2 regions of the Paenibacillus sp. FSL K6-1330 genome follow, and region 1 is predicted to be linked to the other one. Evidence: a T-box and tRNA genes for the amino acid it is inferred to sense, from the RefSeq annotation. Region 1 holds a T-box; the other holds one or more tRNA genes.
The links. A T-box is a leader RNA that pairs with one kind of tRNA and senses whether it is charged. The one in region 1 lies ahead of metG (methionine--tRNA ligase), so its partner is inferred to be a tRNA-Met.
Positions count from the first base shown of each region.

Region 2: it has a tRNA-Met gene. The T-box ahead of metG (methionine--tRNA ligase) is inferred to sense a tRNA for this amino acid. The anticodon was not compared.

Region 1 covers NZ_CP150269.1:286,230-296,412, forward strand. The annotation lists gene pdxA (4-hydroxythreonine-4-phosphate dehydrogenase PdxA) at 1-707, shown strand, start outside; gene NYE54_RS01350 (isopeptide-forming domain-containing fimbrial protein) at 2,004-6,638, shown strand; T-box leader at 7,006-7,275, shown strand; partial or broken gene metG (methionine--tRNA ligase) at 7,322-8,967, shown strand; gene NYE54_RS01360 (alpha/beta hydrolase) at 9,580-10,183, opposite strand, start outside.
Region 2 covers NZ_CP150269.1:2,393,472-2,403,654, reverse strand. The annotation lists gene NYE54_RS10780 (hypothetical protein) at 1-563, opposite strand, end outside; tRNA gene NYE54_RS10775 (tRNA-Ile) at 1,573-1,646, opposite strand; tRNA gene NYE54_RS10770 (tRNA-Met) at 1,702-1,778, opposite strand; gene NYE54_RS10765 (hypothetical protein) at 1,861-2,025, opposite strand; gene NYE54_RS10760 (hypothetical protein) at 2,226-2,990, opposite strand; gene NYE54_RS10755 (hypothetical protein) at 3,123-3,917, opposite strand; gene NYE54_RS10750 (TetR/AcrR family transcriptional regulator) at 4,136-4,720, opposite strand; gene NYE54_RS10745 (hypothetical protein) at 4,745-4,888, opposite strand; gene pyrE (orotate phosphoribosyltransferase) at 4,928-5,569, opposite strand; gene pyrF (orotidine-5'-phosphate decarboxylase) at 5,566-6,303, opposite strand; gene carB (carbamoyl-phosphate synthase large subunit) at 6,323-9,529, opposite strand; gene NYE54_RS10725 (carbamoyl phosphate synthase small subunit) at 9,531-10,183, opposite strand, start outside.

The DNA of each region.
Region 1 (10,183 bases):
GACACGCCGCGTTTAAATTTTTGGAGACGGCCATCGAATTGGCGAAGGATCATAAAATTCAGGCTATATGCACCGCTCCGCTGAATAAGGAAGCCCTGCATAAAGGGGGCCATAAATATCCGGGCCATACGGAGATTCTGGCGGATTTGACCGGAACGACGGACTACTCCATGATGCTGTCTGCACCGAATCTGAAGGTCATTCACGTTACGACGCATGTTGGCATCATCGACGCTGTCCGTTCGATAAACCCGGAGCGCGTATACCATGTCATTAAGCTTGCTCATGAGACACTGCAGAAGTCCGGCATCGCCGCTCCGCGGATTGCCGTTTGCGGAATCAATCCTCACGCCGGCGAGAACGGATTGTTCGGATATGGCGAAGAGGAAGAGAAAGTCATACCTGGCGTCGAGAAGGCACAGGCGGAAGGAATCCAGGTCGTAGGCCCGCTGCCGGCCGATACGCTGTTCTTCCGGACGGTTCGCGGTGACTTTGACATCGTAGTGGCTATGTATCACGATCAGGGGCATGGTCCCGTCAAAGTGCTTGGCTTGGATGCAGGCGTCAACATTACCGTTGGCCTTCCGATTATCCGCACCAGCGTCGATCACGGAACGGCGTTCGACATTGCCGGTCAAGGCATCGCCGACGAGAAAAGCTTGATGGAAGCGATCCGTCAGGCGGCGGAGCTGGCGCCTAAAGTCTAATGATGTTGTTGATGGGCGGGTATAGCGGCCGCCATTACCTTTTTAATCGAAGTGACAGCAGAAGATTCCGCAGGAATCAAGCTGTCCATGACAAAAAGATGACTCCACCTGTGGGGTCATCTTTTTTTATTGTTCCTCCAGTCTGTTTGCTGTAACGGAATTCGTTCCTCATGACTGGGATAGTCCAAACACGTAAGACTCCCAGCCTGAAAATGTACGGAACCGCTTGAGCAGAGCCCGCAAGAAACTAAAGATGATGCTGGAGAAGAAGCTGGAAGCGATACGGGATGGCAGGGAAAGGGCGATAAAAGGTGCGCATCCGTCCCCTTGACTTTATCCACTGTGAAGTTCAAGTATGATTTTTCGCTAACATGAAAAGCTCGGATAACCCCAATGAAGAGAAAGGGTGTTTTGGTGACGTCTTTGAATGGGAAGCCTCGGCTGCCGCGAAAAAATCGCGGCTTTTTTTGTATAACAATATAAACATCGTGCCCAAGGCCCAATGAGCAAAGAGTGGCCCTTTAGTCTGTTTAGCTCAAAGTGTATCTTTAGTAATGCTTTTCATAAATAGAAGATTAGAGTACTAGTAGTGCCGAAATCAAATTATAGGTCCCAGGGAGGGTGGGATTGGTATAATATGGCTGTTTTTTTTGCATTTGAAGGACATATGTAGAAGGATGTCGTATTCCCACACCATAAAATCTTTCTTAGTGGGTTACCGTGGGGCAAGTCTTTTTTTGATTAGAGTTCCATCAGAATGGCTTTCCTTTCATGGTAACTCGCAAGCTTAACTGTCAGAGTGAGAGGGGTGATCATCCGAGTACAACTAACAGCTTGAAATGAATCAAGGACATCCGCTGGGTCCTGGGCGAAAGACAGCAAACAGCTCTGTTTCATTTGCTACATAGAGCACCTTCATGTTCTTTGTATTTGCACCGGCTGATGCTTTGGTTCATTGATCAATTAACGCGTTACATAATGATGCTAAAGGAGACCTCGTTACATACACAAGCGAAGTAACTCTTAAAGAGATCATGCAGAATTTTGAAAAAGGTTAGATTGTGTGAGGAATGGGTAGAAACGTCGAATTGTGCGGTTTTCGGTATAAACAACAAGGCAGGAAGTCAGTTGTCTTTCTCTTAACTTGCAATTAGCAACACAATGCCTTTTACCACGCACCCGCCATGCTGCAACCTACACGGTTCGCAATATGGATGTTGGTTTAGTCGACGGATTAATTATTTGACAGCATTGGAATGGCCCCAAAGCCTTCCCATTGAAGATAGGGAGGAAACAATGAAAAGAAAACCGATAATCAATCGGCGGTTTAAGTATTTGATGGCTGTTTTCATCATTTTGTTTGGTCAGATTCTACCTCTATACCCTCAAAATGCAGAGGCTGCAGCAGGAAAATGGCTGAATTTTAAATATGATGGATTCCCCGAAGATACTTTCAAACAATCGTTTACCGTTAATGGCGCTGCCCAGGTGCCTCCAGGGGAGAATTTTATACGATTGACACCGGCGACTACACAACAAAGCGGATCTGTATTTAACAATACCGCGCTTTGTCCTAGAGATAACTATTCATTCAGTACAGCCTTTTCGTTTAAAATGAGTAATCCAAGTTCTCAAGGTCCAAGCGACGGATTGACCTTTACGATCCAGGCTGGAAAGACCAGTCAGCATGCAGAAGGAGGCGGCTTGGGATATTACGGTATCCAACCGAGTTTTGCCGTTAAATATGACACATTTCTAAACACTGTATATAAGGATCCTTCTGCAAACTACGTTGGACTTGCGGTAAATGGGACGGTAACCAATGATCAAGCAGGCTGGTTTACCGATTTAGGTCCGTATAATACGGCGAATAACACGAACTATGTATTGTCTAACGGAACCATGTACTACACGTGGATCGAATACAATGGTTCAACTCAGAATGTTCAGGTTTATCTGGGCACTTCGCCGGATAGGGTAAATGCCAGAAAGATAATAGATGTCAATGACATCGATCTTAGTTCGATATTTAACGGACAATCGTTTTTTGCCGGTTTTACGGGATCAACAGGGTCTCCGAATTACGAGACTCATGATATCCATAGCTGGTATTTTGTGAATGAGTACGCTCCGATTGAAACGCTCAATCCGCAAAATGATTACGAACTGAACCAGCCGCCAACCGTGCCGGGTGATTCAAAAATCACGGCGGTAAACACCCCCGTATCCGGACAAGTAAACGGCACGGACCCAGATGGAGATTCATTGACGTACGCCAAAGGCGCGACAGATCCTCAGAACGGAACTGTGACGGTTAATGCGGACGGAACTTGGACTTACACTCCAACGCAAGCTTTTATCGGTCAGGATAGCTTCACCGTCATCGCCAATGACGGCAAATGCGCCAAGACCGAGGCTACGATTAACGTTGAAGTATCGGACTCGGTTCCGTCAACGAATCAACCTCCAGTCGTGTCGGATGATCGGGTGACGACGGAGAAAGATACACCTGTATCGGGCGTTGTGGATGCCACCGACCCGGACGGAGATCCATTAACCTATACCCCTGGCAAGGATCCAACGAACGGGAACGTCACGGTTGATAAAGACGGAAACTGGGCCTATACCCCGGATCCGGGCTTTGTCGGCGAGGATCGCTTCACTGTCATAGTGGATGACGGCAATGGCGGTAAGACCGAAGTTGAAATTATCGTTGATGTGACGGATCCGACTACTCAACCCCCACCTAATGTATGTGGAGAAAGAGTAGCAATGATTAACGGTAGTTTTGAGGATCCGCTTTATACGCCTAATGACCCTAGATTTGATAGATGGCACGAAAGTTATCCATGGTATCAAATTAAACAAGAGGATGTTCCAGGATGGCAAACAACGGATTCTCTTGGTGAATTCGACGCTATGAATAAAGACTTGGCAGAGGAAGCCAGAAATGAGTTGCCGCCTGATGATCCTCATATGGCTTGGGCCGTTGACCCAGCCCATGGCAAACAGTTTGTCGAATTAAACTCAAATGATGCTTCGCAATTATATCAGGATGTTAAGACAACGCCAGGACAAACGATATATTGGCGTTTGGCTCACAGAGGTTTACTTGGCGCTGACACCATGGCAGTTAAAATTGGCCCGAGCTCGATGGTGCCAGGAAATTTGCCTACCGTTGAGACTATCAGCACAGATAATAAAGCATGGAAATATTACTCAGGCACATATACAGTTCCTGCTGGTCAGACCAGCACACGTTTTGGATTTGAATCCGTATCAACCTCAACTGGAGCTCAAAATGCGGGCAATCTCTTAGACGATATCTTCCTTGGTACGACGCCTTGTGTGACGGCCAACAAGACCGCATCTCCACAAGAAGTGAATGCCGGCGATGAAGTAACCTATGAGATTCAGATCAAAAACGAAGGCGGAGATATCGCCGCAAACACGAGTGTTACGGATCTCATCCCGGAAGGAACGGAATATGTTCCTGGTTCCATGAAATGGATCCAAGGTTCGACAACCAAGGACCTGACGGACAAGGCTGATACCGATGAAGGTCAATTCGATGGCAGCAAGGTCAGCATTCAGTTAGGCGACTTGGCCAATACGAGCCAATTGGCTGATGGCGTTACCGTGCAATTTAAAGTCAAGGTTTTAGCGAGCGCCGCCAATCAGCAAATTAAGAACAAGGCACAAATCAGCTACGATAACTTATTGACAGGCGATACCGAACAAAAGGAAACGAACGAAACCACAACACCGGTCCGTTTCAATCCGCCTGTTCTGGAGTCCAACAAAACGGCCGTCCTTCAAACCAAGGCTGCCGGAAACACGGACCCTGACCATCCTGAACCAGGCGATACGCTGCGGTACACGATTCAGGCACGGAACACGGTCGATAACAGCTTCGTCAGCAGTTTGGTCATCTCGGACGATCTACCGGCTGGACTGCAATATGTACCGGGCAGCCTGAAGGTCGATGGCGTTCCCGTCACGGATGACAAAAGCGATCAAGACGACGGTTTTTATACCGATGGTCAAGTGATCGGCCTGCTCGGGGATATTACGGATACCAAGTGGCATACGCTTGATTTCGAAGCGATTATCGCGACCGGGCAAGCCGGCAAAAACATTCGCAATACCGCTATCGTTGGCGGTGAGAATGTGAGCACGCCGAGCAATGCCGAGGAAGTCGTTCAGGTCTATCCGCGCCATCCGGTTGTAGAATCGGAGAAGATCGCAGAAAACCTGGATGCGGGCAAAACCAATTTTGAAGTCGGCGATACGATTGTCTACACCATTCGGACAAGAACGGTGACGGATGACGCGTATATCTCGAATCTAAAGATTACGGATACGCTGCCGGCAGGATTGGAATACGTGCCAGGTTCCTTAAAAGTGAACGGCAAAACCGCTACTGATGCAGAAGGCGACGATGAAGGCCATGTGGTGACCGGCTCTGTGTATGGCGGATTCGGCGACATCTGGGATAAGGAGTGGCATGAGCTTCAATTCCATGCGACGATCCAAACCGGACAAGCTGGCAAAGATATTCGAAATATTGCCGATGTCAGCGGTGACAATTTCGACGAGCCAAGTATGCCGGAAGAAGAAGTCCAGGTCTATCCGCGTAAACCGGTCATCGTATCGGAGAAGTCCGCAACGAACCTCGAAGCGGGCAAGGATACGTTTGAAGTCGGCGATACCGCAATCTATTCGATACGGACAAGAACGGTAATAGGCGATACGTACATGGCCAATCTGGTAATCACCGATACGCTGCCTGCAGGTCTGGAATATATTCCGGGCAGCTTGAAGGTAGACGGCGTTTCGGTCACCGATGACAAGGATAGCGACAAAGGTCATTATGCTTCAGGTCAGGTCGTCGGTCACGTTGGGGATGTATGGGATACGAAATGGCATACGCTGGAGTTCCGGGCGAAGATCGTAGCAAACGCCGGAGAGTCGATCCGAAATACCGGGGAGATTACCGGGGACAACATCGATCAACCGAGCCGGCCAACGGATGAGATTGTGGTTGAGAACGGTGGCACACCGCCAGTGGACCCACCGGTTGATCCGCCAATCGATCCACCAGTCAATCCACCGGTAGATCCAAATCCACCGGTCACGCCGCCTGTAACACCACCGACTACGCCTTCCCCAGTCATCGAGTCACGGAAGACGTCGCGGGATCTGAATGGCGGCAGCACCGCGGTCGGCGATACGATGGAGTATACGATCTCGGCACGCAATACCGTTAGCGGCAGCTATGTGTCCAACCTTGTGATTGCCGACATCCTGCCAGAAGGGCTTGCGTATGTAGCAGGCAGCCTGAAGGTGGATGGCGTTTCCGTCACCGACAACGCAGATGGCGACAAAGGCCAGTATGTTAACGGCAAAGTGAGTGGTACCTTTGGACGGATTGCCGATACCGAATGGCATACGATTGAGTTCAAGGCAACCGTCAAGGCGGGACAAGCCGGTAAATCGATCGAGAACATCGGTGAAGTCACGGGTGATAATGTGACAAGTCCGGAGAAGCCATCGAATGTCATCGAAGTGACGGACAACGAGAACCATGATGGTAACAATCCGAATCCGGGTGGAACGGGAGATTCCGACGGAGATTCGAATGAAGACCCGAACGGGAATTCGAACGAAGGCTCGAATGAAGACACGGATGGAGATTCCGACGGGGATTCGAACACCGGGTCACAAACACCGGACGATCATAACGATTCAACATTGGGCGTATCGGATTCGACTCCACAAGATCCGGCTCAATCTGGAGATCAGGCAACGAACCAGCTTAACGGAAATAAACTACCGAATACGGCTACGAATATGTACAGCTACATGGTAGCCGGAGCTATTCTGCTTCTTGCAGGCTTGCTTCTGCTCAGAAGAAGAAAAAAAGCATAGGCTAAAGAAACAGCTGCCCCCCAGGTGAATTTGACTTGGGGGGCAGCTGTTTATTGTATAAGTATCCTTTTAAAGGAGAAATGGTCATTGTAGACGTAGTCTCTCAGAGAGGAACACACTTCTTCAGACTGTCGAGACTTTCTCGACAGCCATATTATGTCCAGTTCTCACTCTTACTCAGCACACCATTTCTAATAGAGTCAAAGCGCATGAAGCGCTTTTTTTCGATACCAAGTGATTAAAACCGACACGAAGCAAGAAAACACTGCAAAAATGAGGCTTAAGATCCGGTTGGCTTTTGCTATACACCCACTTGACACCAAGAGCAGTGTTCGGGTATGATTTCCAGTAACTTGAATAACCTTAGACAAAAGCAATGAAGAGAAAGAGTACCTTGGCGACGTCTTTGAACAGAGAGCCCCGGCCGGTGAAAAGGGGTAAGGAACGAACCTGGGGAATATGGTCTCTGAGCTGTACACCGAAACCCTGTAAGGGTTGTAGGCTGTACCGGATCCCGCACCCGTTAACGTGCTAGGGTATACACGCGATATATGGCGTCGTACCCGAAGAGGTGAATGCCGCAAGGCATGAATGAAATTGGGTGGTACCACGTGAGCGGCAAGCTCTCGTCCCTTTTGGGATGAGGGCTTTTTTTGTTGTCAAAAAAAAGGAGGAAGATTGACATGACGAACATTTTTATCGGCGGTGCCTGGCCTTATGCCAATGGGTCCTTACATTTGGGGAGGCTTGCAAGCCTGTTGCCTGGAGACGTATTGGCACGTTATTTCCGCGCGAAAGGCGATCAAGTCTTGTACGTATCCGGCAGTGATTGTCATGGAACGCCCGTGGCGGTTCAAGCCATTCAGGAGGGCGTGGCTCCGGGGGATATTGCGGATCGGTACCATGGGGAGTTTGTGGATTGCTTCGAACGGCTGGGTTCTCCTACAACTTATACACGCGAACCGATCAGGCGTTTCATCACGCCGTGGTGCAGGAGCTGTTTCTGAAGCTGCTGGAAAACGGCCATTTGTATCGAAAAACCATGAAGCAAACGTATTGCGAAACCGATCAGCGGTTTTTGCCGGACCGCTACGTGGAAGGAGACTGCCCCGTATGCGGCAGCAGGGCCCGTGGCGATCAGTGCGACGCCTGCTCCACGATACTTGATCCGTCCGACCTGACGAACAGGGCCTGCAAAATTTGCGGAAACCCTCCGGTGGAGCGTCCTACCGAGCATTTTTACGTATCGCTGTCGCATTTTCAGGGTGAGCTGACGGATGATTTGAATAACGCTCATGGCTGGCGGGACAATGCGGTGCAATTGACCCGAAGATACTTGGAGGAAGGGCTCCAGGACCGGGCAGCTACGCGGGATCTGACCTGGGGCGTGGATGTCCCAGTTCCGGGCTTTGAGGATAAGAAAATCTATGTCTGGATCGAAGCGGTAAGCGGCTATTTATCCGCCAGCAAGCAGTGGGCCGCGGAAACGGGCGGCGATTGGGAATCCTTTTGGCGCAAGGGACGGGGCGAGGTTACGGCTTACTATGTTCATGGGAAGGACAACATTCCGTTTCATACGTTGATCTGGCCTGCCTTGCTGAAGGGGGCCGGGGGTCTGCACTTGCCGGACCGAATCATATCTTGCGAGTACATGACGCTGGAAGGGAAGAAGTTCTCGACCAGTCGGAATTGGGCCATATGGGTGCCGGACCTGTTAAGCCGTTACCAGCCGGACTCGATTCGTTATTTCCTCATAGCGAACGGCCCCGAGAAGCGGGATACGGATTTCTCCTGGAGGGAGTTCATTCACAGCCACAATGGCGAGCTTCTTGGTGCGTTTGGGAATTTCGTCAACCGTACTTTGGTGTTTGTGAATAAATCGTTTGAGGGGAAAGTGCCCGAGGGCTGTATATCTGAAGAGTGGCAGAGCAGGGTTGAGGCATTGTACTGCGAGTCCGGGGCGCTCATTGAGGATGGGCGACTGAAGGAAGCGTTGGAGTCAATCTTCAGCGTGGTGCGCCTGGCGAACAAATATTTTGATGAACAGAAGCCGTGGATTCAGGTCAAGGAGGATCGCGAAGCGTGCGGGACAACGCTGTATACCTGCGTTCAGATCATAGCCAATTTGGCGAATCTGCTGCAGCCGTTTATTCCGTTCTCTTGCGATAGGATACGAGGCTTTCTCTCGCTGGAGAAGCCTGTGTGGGAGTGGTGCCGTGTTCCGGCTGGCAGGCCGATTCATGACGTAGAGCTTTTGTTTGAGCGGATCGATACCAGCCGGATTGAGGAGGAAACGCGTAGGCTGGGGGAGTTATCCGAAAGGGAGTAATTGATTTAAGTGGCTAAGATTCAACTGACCCAAGGAGTGAGTAGTAAGTGATCAAGGAATGTAGTGGATCCAGTGCTAGAGCAGCAAGTAATTAGGGGTCTAGAGGTCAAAGAAGCAAGGGGTTTAAGTGGTCCAAGGAACAAAGGGGTTAAGCGATCCAAGGAGCAAGTGATTAAAGGGGCCATTAGCGAGTGTCAAAGAAGAGGAGGCTGACCCGATGGTCCATTGTGACTGAGTACGGACTGCGATTTTGAGGACTGTGGTTCCGCTATTCCGTTGTTTCTTGGCATTTCGTAGGGTCATGCGGACAGGAGATCCGCTATTCTTAAGTTTTTACAAGAATGAGCCGTGATTATGGTGCATTAACGGAACCTGTGTCCGCATGGGTTTAAAAAACGATGGAATATCAGCAAATAACGGAACCTGTGTCCGTATGGACTTAAAAAAGGAGCGGTTTTCAGCGAGAAGAGCATCCATCCGGACGATGCCGCTGAAGCCGTATGAAGCGAGAGTTTACCGGTTAATACTCAAGTAGACGTAAAAGGAGCCCCCAGCGGAATGCTGAGGGCTCCTCTTCATTACAGTAACGGCATACGTTGTATCTTCACCGGATTAGTTGTCCGTTTCATGAATCCAATCTGTTAATATGGCATCAAAAAGCTCAGGCTCTTCGAACATCGGATTATGGCCGCTTTTTTCAAAAATGACCTTCTTCACGTGTTCCTGCGAGTCGTCTACAGCATCCCAGAGTGATACGGGACTGACCAAATAGTCGTACCGTCCAAGACCGATGAGGACGGGCTTGGCAACCTCTTTCAACGAATCGATCAGATTGAGCCGTGCGAAGGCTTCTCCCCATAAATGATCCATGACGGGCATGCTGGTGAAGACCCCTTCCCACATCCAAGCCGCATCATAAGCATAGTCATAGAAGCTGTGCGCTCCCATTCGGATGCACATATGAGCAAAACGACGTTCCGGCTCTCTCTGGATGTCCCCCGCCAGCAGGGCGATATCCGCTTCAAACTGCCGTTTCCGTTCAGGGCTTGCCGTTTCATTGAAAAAAGCGATGCTCTGCTGCTGCCGCTCCGGGCTGTTGGTCGGGGCCGTGTTCAGCAGGACCACCTTCCGGACATGTTCCGGATATTTTTTGGCATACTCCAGCGCCATGAAGGCATGGCCCGAATGCCCCAATATAATAAAATCCTCCAGTTCC
Region 2 (10,183 bases), 2.1 Mb from region 1:
CGTGCAAGGACACCAGCTGGATTATCTCCGCTTCTGTTTGCGTTTGACGGGAAGTTAAAGGCGGCGATCACAATATCATTTGTACCTCTCCGAAGGAAACGCCTAATATTAAACGTTCTTCCCGGATTAAAGAATGAAACATTGCCCTGCGGATTGTCGATAACTACCGGCCGTCCATTTATTAAAACGATGGCAAAGTTATCAACGGACAGGAATAAGCTAGCTCTCTCAATATCGTCTCTAATCGTAAATCTTCTGGCGACCACAGCAGCGGGACCGTTAGGGTCATTTCTTCCCCAAACGTAGGATTCACCAGCTTGTGGCGCTACCCAGGCAGGATTCCGCTCGATTTCAAGTGCGTTTACCCAATTTCGATTCGTGCTGATTATCCTATTTCTTTGGTTAATAACAACTGGTACTTGTGCATTCAATGCTCTTTGCGCGGCAATCATCGTCCTCATTGCCTTTGCAACGCTACTCGAACGGATTCCGGAATGTCTCTTAGGTGCATGCAGTTGTTTCACCGTATGATTTCCCATTTTTCTGACTGTTCTTTTTGGCAATTCGTGTTCCCTCCTTTTTAATTATCAAATCCTTAACATATATATGAGTACATGGATTCAATGGATATGGACAAATGATTAGTCAAATCGCTCAATTTCCTCAAATGAAAATAGTCCCCCGTAAAAACGGAGATCTGTCTCACATTTTGCAACCAGCTACATAGAGTTCTTGCCGATCGTCCAGGTCAACAACTGACACCTCCAGCTCTGATAGCCCAGCTCATGAACCATGATCTTATACCGTTGATGCCCTGTTGGTTTCTATATATGGATGCACGACAAATAAGGGGCACACGCCAACGCTGTGCCCCTTCTCTACTATTTTCTGCCCTTGTCACGATTCATGTGTTCGCAGACAAATAAACATGCCTTACAGCACTGATCTCCTCGTTGTTTGATGTTCGGTTTATGTACAATGAACTTAATCCAAAAACGGGGACGGAAAGTAGCCGTCCCCGTTTACCGAATTGGGGATACCGCATGGGTGCAGTATCGTAATTGCTGAATTAAATTAAATCAAATCAATGAATGCTTCATTCAGGTGCTTAGTTAAATCCAAAAAGTTCCCAAGATAATAACCAAGAGAATAAATAAAACCAGAACAGTACCTACTGGATTCCCGTATCCGCCGTAACAAGATTTTTCGTAACTCACCGATATTTACCTCCTTGTTTTGTGGAATGGTACAGTTTATGTACATAGACGGACTTAGTCTGGACATTTCGGCAATCATGATCAGAATGTGCTAATGTACCATAAATAGGACTGGGAGGGGTTCCTCACATCGCGGTCTACTTGAAGAACGGACGTATTAGCCATACTCTCAGTGCCTTCAGCTATCTGAAAGTCGCAGTTGAACACCTTGGAATGACCACAGCAATGTTCAATGAACGATACTGTCGATCAATAGCTGCCGTTAGCAAATGCGTTTTTCACCATAGTTTTTCACTCAACTAAACAGTCCTATAAACAGCAAAAAACCCTTGCATCGCAAGGGTTTTCGATAAAGTGGGCCCTGAGGGACTCGAACCCCCGACCAGTCGGTTATGAGCCGACCGCTCTAACCAACTGAGCTAAGGGCCCTGAACATACATGTACACATAAACATAAGGACGTCATACATACATCGTTTAAAAATTGGTTGCGGGGGCAGGATTTGAACCTGCGGCCTTCGGGTTATGAGCCCGACGAGCTACCGAACTGCTCCACCCCGCGTCAATGCTGTATCAAACAGCGACAAGAATAAATATACACCATTCCCCTACAACAAGTCAAGTGCTGTTTTAATGGAATTTTCTCAAGGCATAAACCGCACGCCATAGCGACCCTTTTTGGAACGGTAAACCTCCACCATCCGCGGATCATGGTACCCGAACAGCCAGCCATCCTGCTCCAAACGTTTAGCGAAGCAGCCCGCCTGAAATTTGCTTGTATACAGCTTTCCGTAATATACCCAGTTCATCCTATGCGACTCCTTACCCGAATGATAATGTAATGCTGTCATATTATATCCAAACTTCCACAAAAAAACCGAAATCCAACAAACTTCTTTTGCGGCTGCTCAAGCGCCAGAATTTGCTTGCGACCGTAGATCACCAGCTTCTTCTTGCCTTCTTTCAAAAATGACAATCGATCCGTTTGGCTGCTGTTGTTGCGTCGTAATTATCCTCTCCTTTTCTTGCTCCTCCGGTGCGGTGCCGCAGGCATACGGCCCCGGTTCATTTTGTTCAGAAACGCGGCGTTCCGCTGCTTCTTCGGCAATCCCAGTACGGGATAATGAGCTTTCAGCTTATCCATATTGTCCTGGATGAACTTATACCGATGAATGAAAACAACGGCCATGTACAGACCGAGAATTAACAGAACAGAAAAGGCCGCTATCCCCATCACAAATCCGCCAAGATCGCCGGTTACCGCAACCACTACGTAATACCCAGTGTAACCGATAGCCGCAAACAGCAGGGCCGCTTTGCCCGCTTTTCCAACGCCGCCTTTGCGCTCCATGGACTGGTAAGCCCCTTGCTGCAGTGCTCTGAAATACAACACATAAAAAACGAGGATGAGCAAAAGCATCACCGCTGCCGAGCTAAGCCCATACCCGATGGATTCAACTCGGGCCATGTCATACATCATTTTGAGTATAGCGATCTCACAAGTGACCGCCACCGCCAACCCGTATATCCCCAAGTACAGCACAAAACCGACCTCAGACCGGTACGGATTTACACTCAGGCCAATCCCCCATAGCAGCATAACCACCCACAGCGCCGCAGCTACATACATGTATATCGACATCATCGGCGCCGCCAACGTGACCAGTGCAGGGATCAGCATAATGAATAAAAAACATACAATGCCGCCCCGAATCTGCTCGGCAGGGATTAGCCGGAAATGAAACTGTTCTTCCTCTGAAATCTTTGTGCTCATCTTGCCACTCCCCTTATTGCCCCGCTCTTGTTCACGTTGATATTCGTGACCAGATTCCCCGCCGTTTGTCACATTGGCTCGCATATCCGCGCCTGTCTTTCTCAAGCCAGACACCCTTGTTGGTTCAGCATTTCAGGTACTACACTTAATGCGCTCAATCACCGCGCCAAGCTCCCGTATGATTTCCGTTACCGTGGCGCCCCAAATTTGATCCTGTTCGCCTTCATTGCGAATTAGCCAATTGGAATGCTGTCCTCTCAACAGTTCGATTCCCTGTATTCGGCAGTTCAGATCCGGACAATAGTACGCTGTAAAGGTAGCGTATCTCTCCGGATGGCTGACACAATCGGCCAAGGCGGAGACAACCGATTCCGGGTAGCCTTGGGCAAGCAAGTACTTGCGAGGCTCCTGCTCCCCTTGCTCGGCACTCATCCATTGCTGAAACCAGCCTTTAGGCATTGCCAATAGAGCTGTATCACGGTTCTTCCGATCCTCCAGCTGCAGATGATTGATGATTTTAAGCCAAGCTTCCGAAGGGGTTCCCAGCGCTTCCAGCACATAGACTCTCTCACCGTCAGGCTCGCTTTCAATATCGGCCTTTACCACCAGACTTGAACTGTAATAAATGAAACACTCCTTCGGCTCCTTGTCGGAACCGGACACCCTCATATGTATCGTTAACAGGGTCCGGCTGCATACTTTTATGTATTCCAGCAGTTCCTGCACAAGAACCGGCTCGCTGTCACCCGTATCAATCAAGTCTTTCTCCTGCAGCTCCTGCTCAATCTTGGCCACTTCTATGGGCATCTCCTCGGTCAACGTTCCACGAAAAGGGTCCTCTAACCCAATAACAGCCCGCGCACCGACAATGCCAGTAAGTACAAAGAATTGTTTGCCGGTCAGTTGGATCCTTGACGGAATTTCCAAAGATCTCTCCTCCTTACGGTCAGCCCCGCCTATTTTTGTGTTAAAATCTGACGTTATCATTACTATTATAGGTGAGACATCTCCTTGCCCTCTACCAAGTCGTGGCCCTAAATTTATAGGAACATATACTCAAATCAGCCGATTTTCAAACTGCTCAACAGTAAAATTTCATAAAAAAACATTCCCGGGTCGAAATCACCTCTGGAATGTTCTTGTACTCATGTTAGATTAGACGGATCTTCCTGCTGGATAATACCGTGATAAAGAATCGTCATCAGCTGTTCACTGATCACGTTCAGGCTCCCCAGACCATGGTACCATTCGTTCCGGGCTGTAAATTCCTTGATAAAAGTAAGGAACGCAACCAATACCTGGGGAGAGATGTCTTTCCGTATCTGTCCAAGCTGCTGGCCTTTAAAGATCAGCATTTCAAATTCCGGAACAACGAATTTCTGGTTGAATTGGAGCAGCTTGTCCATCTGCTCCGGGAATTTGGCCAGATCCGCCACAAATTTCTGCGAGACAAACGCCGAAAATTTGTGCTGATCCTTGTAGAAGACGGTTAACGCCTCAAGCGGATCTTTTGCCTGGTCCATCATATCGCGGTAAATCGCCATGAGCTCGTCAACCATCCGGTCCACGACATGATCCAGTAAGCCCTCTTTGCTCTGATAGTAGTTATAAATCGTCATCTTGGAAACGGGGACCGCTTCGGCAATCTGCTCCATACTCGTCTGTAAAATCCCCTGCTCCAAAAACAACCGCTTCCCGGCTTCAAGCACTGCTTCTTTCTTAGCATTCATCTGTTAGACTATATCCCTTCTATATCAGCATAAGGACACCGATGGCTGGCTACCAGCCGCATACAGTCCTAATGTAACGATCCAGCCTGCCGCTGTCAACCCGGCACCCACCATGGATTGTCTTCGCCACATTACAATAAAAAAAGCCGTCGCTCTGCGATAACTCACAAAGACGACAGCCTGATGATCTTAGCTGGTATAAGTTGTTTACACGCCAAAGGAAGTTGGATTCGATCTCCAGGATTGAAGAAGCTCCACATCCTGTTCCTGAATCCGATTCTCGGATAGCGCAACATCAATCAGCGCTCCGTAATTGGACAAGCTCTGCAGTGGAATACCGGCTTCAGCAAAAGCTTGTACCGCTTTATCCAGCTGGTAGCTGAATATAGCCAATACCACCAGCGGCTCTGCCCCTGCATCCTTGACCGCTTGCGCCGCTTTGAGCGAACTGCCGCCCGTGGAGATCAAATCCTCGATCACAACCACCTTCTGACCTGGCTTGATCAAGCCTTCGATTAGGTTTTCCTTGCCATGCCCCTTTGCTTTGTCCCGAATATAGGACATGGGCAGGTTCATCTTCTGGGATACAAAGGCTGCATGCGGAATCCCGGCTGTGGCCGTACCGGCAATGGCCTCGGCCTCCGGATATTGCTCCCGGATGACGGCTGCGAACGATTCAGCAATGTAGTCGCGAATCTCGGGATAGGACATCGTCAAGCGATTGTCACAGTAGATCGGGGACTTAATTCCCGACGTCCACGTAAACGGCTGGTGAGGTCTAAGAGAAACGGCCTCAATCTTCAGCAAATAAGATGCGATCTGATGTGGAATATTCGCGAGTGTACTCATGCTTGAATCATCTCCTCAATAATCTGTTTTGCAGCTTGTCTCGGGCTCGGGGATTCCGTAATGGGACGGCCGACAACCAGATAATGACTGCCCTTGCGGATGGCTTCCCCTGGTGTAAGGACCCGAGTCTGGTCTCCGATATCCGCACCGGCTGGACGGATACCCGGTATAACGGTCTTAAACGCTTGGCCGCATGCGGACCGAATGGCCTCCACTTCAAGCGATGAAGCGACGACGCCATGCAGTCCCGCTTGCTGAGCCAGCTTCGCATATCGTACGACCGCATCCTCTACCAAACCCGGGATGCCGATTTCGTTATTCATGACATTCTGACTCGTACTAGTCAACTGGGTTACCGCAATGATCGTAGGCATGGCAAGACCCGGGGTGTCCGCCACTGCGGCCTCCGCCCCGGCTTTTGCCGCCTGCATCATGAGAGCGCCGCCGCTGGCATGAACATTAAACATGTCCACACCCAGCCGCGTTACGCTGTTCGACCCACCTTTTACCGTGTTCGGAATATCATGCATCTTCACATCCAGGAACACGGAATAGCCTTTTGCTTTTAATTCTTTAACAAAATCGGGACCGGCAGCGTAGAACAGCTGCATACCGACCTTCATATAACACGGGATACCCTCCAACTGCTGCACTAATGCTTTCGCGCGCTCGGCATCGGGGTAATCCAGGGCCACCATCAGGCGGCCCGCCATTTCATTGTAGCGGGCGTTCATCTATATCCCTCCTTCTCGATTAAACCGGCATCGCTTCAGAGGAGAAGTTGATGGTCTCCAGCATCGTCAGAAGCTCACGAACCGTATCGAGCGAGGTCATACATACCACACCGTTTTCTACCGCTTCACGGCGAATTCGGAATCCGTCACGCTGTGGCGTTTTACCCTTGGTCAATGTGTTGAAGACGAAATTCGCTTCGCCTGTGCGGATCATATCCAAAATGTTCGGTGTTCCCTCGGACAGCTTATTAATGGTGGTCACGTTAAGACCCGCCTCTTTCAATGCTGCAGCCGTGCCGCCTGTGGCGATGATTTTATAACCAAGCTTATGGAAGCCTTTCAGCAGTGCTGCAGCTTCAGCTTTATCTTTATCTGCGATGGTAGCGATGATCGCACCCGTTGAAGGAATTTTCATGCCTGCACCGATCAGACCTTTGTACAGCGCTTTGGCATACTTCACGTCACGGCCCATAACCTCACCGGTGGATTTCATTTCCGGTCCAAGTGTAGGCTCAACGCGGCGAAGTTTAGCAAAGGAGAAGACCGGTACTTTAACCGATACATGCTCGCTTTCCGGCCACATGCCTTCCTCGTATCCAAGATCCTTCAACTTGCTGCCCATGATCGCCTGTGTTGCCAGGTTCGCCATCGGAATGCCTGTTACCTTGCTCAGGAACGGAACCGTCCGGGAAGAACGTGGATTCACCTCGATCACGTACACTTCATTTTTATAGATAACGAACTGGATGTTAACAAGTCCGCGTGTATTCAGCTCTTTGGCAATTTTGATCGTAATTTCGGCAATCTTATCTTTCAGCCCCTGGGACAAGTACTGTGGAGGGTATACCGCAATCGAGTCACCGGAGTGAACGCCCGCGCGCTCTACATGTTCCATGATGCCTGGAATCAGCACCGTATCGCCATCGCAGATCGCGTCTACTTCCACTTCTTTACCCATCATGTAACGGTCGATCAGAACCGGATGGTCCGGGTTAATCTTAACCGCCTCTTTCATGTAACTCAGCAGCTCGCTGTCGGAGTATACAATCTCCATCGCGCGTCCACCGAGTACATAAGATGGTCTTACCAGAACAGGATAACCCAGTGATTGCGCAGTTTCTACAGCATCATCAACTGAAATTACAGTTTTGCCTTTCGGTTGGGCAATCTCGAGTCTGGACAGAAGCGCTTCGAATTTTTTACGGTCCTCAGCTTCGTCAATGCTTTCCAAGCTGGTACCCAGAATCTTCACGCCCGCTTTGCTGAGCGGCTCAGCGAGGTTAATTGCTGTCTGCCCGCCAAACTGTACGATGACACCGATCGGTTTCTCCTGCTCGATGACGTTCATGACATCTTCGAGGAAGAGCGGTTCGAAGTAGAGTCGGTCCGACGTATTAAAGTCAGTGGAGACGGTCTCCGGGTTGTTATTAATGATAACCGCTTCGTATCCCGCCTTCTGGATCGCCCATACAGCGTGCACTGTGGAGTAGTCGAACTCGATCCCTTGACCGATCCGGATCGGTCCGGAGCCCAGCACGATGACCTTCTCCTTGGCGGATTCGATGACTTCATTCTCCGTTTCGTACGTCGAGTAGTAATACGGCGTCGTTGCTTCAAACTCCGCTGCGCAAGTATCCACCATTTTGTAAACCGGGCGCAATCCATGCTCGCGACGCAGGAATCCGATCGACTCCTCAGTTGTATGCGTGCTGGCATTGCCTTCTGCGCGAAGTTCGGCTATCGCACGATCCGTAAAGCCGAGTCGCTTCGCTTCGTACAGCGTTTCGTAAGTCAGTGACGCTTCGCTGCGAATGTGATCTTCGTATTGGATCAGGCGCTCGATCTTGTCCAGGAACCACCAGTCAATCTTTGTCAGGTCCTGAATCTGCTGGAGTCCATACCCCCGGCGGAACGCTTCTGCAATCAGGAACATCCGCTCATCGTCGGCTTTGATCAGACGCTGCTGAAGCACTTCATCGCTCAGCTCATTAGCGCCCTTCAAGTAAAGGCGGTGCACACCGATCTCCAGAGAACGAACTGCTTTATGGATCGACTCTTCGAAGGTGCGGCCAATCGCCATCACTTCGCCGGTTGCCTTCATCTGAGTTCCCAGCTTCCGGTTTGCGTGGATGAACTTGTCGAATGGCCAGCGTGGAATTTTGCTGACGATATAGTCCAGTGTAGGCTCAAAGCAAGCATAAGTCTGTCCCGTTACCGGGTTGACGATCTCGTCCAGGGTGTAACCCATCGCAATTTTTGCTGCCATCTTCGCGATCGGGTAGCCCGTTGCCTTGGAAGCAAGGGCAGAAGAGCGGCTGACCCGAGGGTTTACCTCGATGACATAATATTGATAGCTGTTTGGATCCAGCGCGAATTGCACGTTACAACCGCCCTCAATGTTCAGGGCGCGGATGATTTTCAGCGATGCGGATCTGAGCATTTGATACTCGCGATCGGACAGAGTCTGGCTTGGTGCCACGACGATGCTGTCGCCAGTATGAACGCCGACCGGATCAAAGTTCTCCATGTTACATACCACGATGCAGTTGTCGTTCGCGTCGCGCATAACCTCATACTCGACTTCTTTCATACCTGCGATGCTCTTCTCGACCAAACATTGCGTGATCGGGCTGTAACGAAGTCCGGAGCTGACCGTTTCACGCAGTTCCTCTTCGGTTGCGCAGATACCGCCGCCGGTGCCGCCCAAAGTGTATGCCGGGCGCACGATCAGCGGATATCCAATCTCATTTGCGAAGTCAAGCGCCTCTTCCAGAGTCGTTACAATCGTGCTTTCCGGTACGGGCTGATCGAGTTCACGCATCAGCTCACGGAACAAGTCGCGGTCTTCCGCTTTCTCGATGGACTCCAGCTGCGTTCCGAGCAGCTTCACATTCTCCTGCTCCAAAATACCTGCGCGTGCAAGCTCAACGGCCATATTCAGGCCCGTTTGCCCTCCAAGCGTCGGGAGCAATCCGTCCGGACGCTCTTGACGGATGATCTGTGTAACAAATTCGAGCGTAATTGGCTCGATATATACTTTATCCGCCATGTTCGTGTCCGTCATGATGGTCGCCGGGTTGCTGTTAATCAGCACAACCTCGATACCTTCTTCTTTCAATGCTTGGCAGGCTTGGGTTCCAGCGTAGTCAAATTCCGCTGCTTGCCCGATGACAATCGGACCGGAGCCGATGACGAGAATTTTTTTCAATGTATCATTTTTAGGCATATTAATGAGCTCCTTTCACGGCTGCGGCCAGAACCGCTTGGCGCGGTTTCCGGATTTCATTCTGTTTATGGTCTCTTATCATCTCAAGAAATTGATCGAACAGATAGCTGCTGTCTTGCGGACCAGGTGCAGCTTCAGGATGATATTGCACGGAGAAGGCCGGGAATTTCGAGTGCTTCAAGCCTTCAATCGTTTTATCGTTATTGTTGATATGTGTAACTTCCAGATCCGTACCTCTGACGGAATCTTCATTTACCGTATAGCCATGATTCTGGGAAGTGATGTAACAGCGTCCGCTGGCAAGCTCTTTTACCGGGTGGTTCCCGCCGCGGTGGCCGAATTTCAGCTTCTCGGTATCAGCGCCAGCAGCCAGTGCAAACAATTGGTGGCCAAGGCAGATGCCGAAGATCGGATATTCGCCAAGGAGTTCTTTGACCATATCGACCGCATACGGAACGTCTTTCGGGTCCCCAGGGCCGTTGGACAACTGAATGCCGTCCGGGTGAAGTCTGCGGATTTCATCAGCCGTCGTGTCATGCGGAACGACCATCACATCGCAGCCGCGGGAAGTCAGTTCGCGCAGAATTCCGCTTTTTGCACCGAAGTCAACCAGAACGATCCGCTCCTTGGAGCCTGGGCTTGTAAACATTTGCG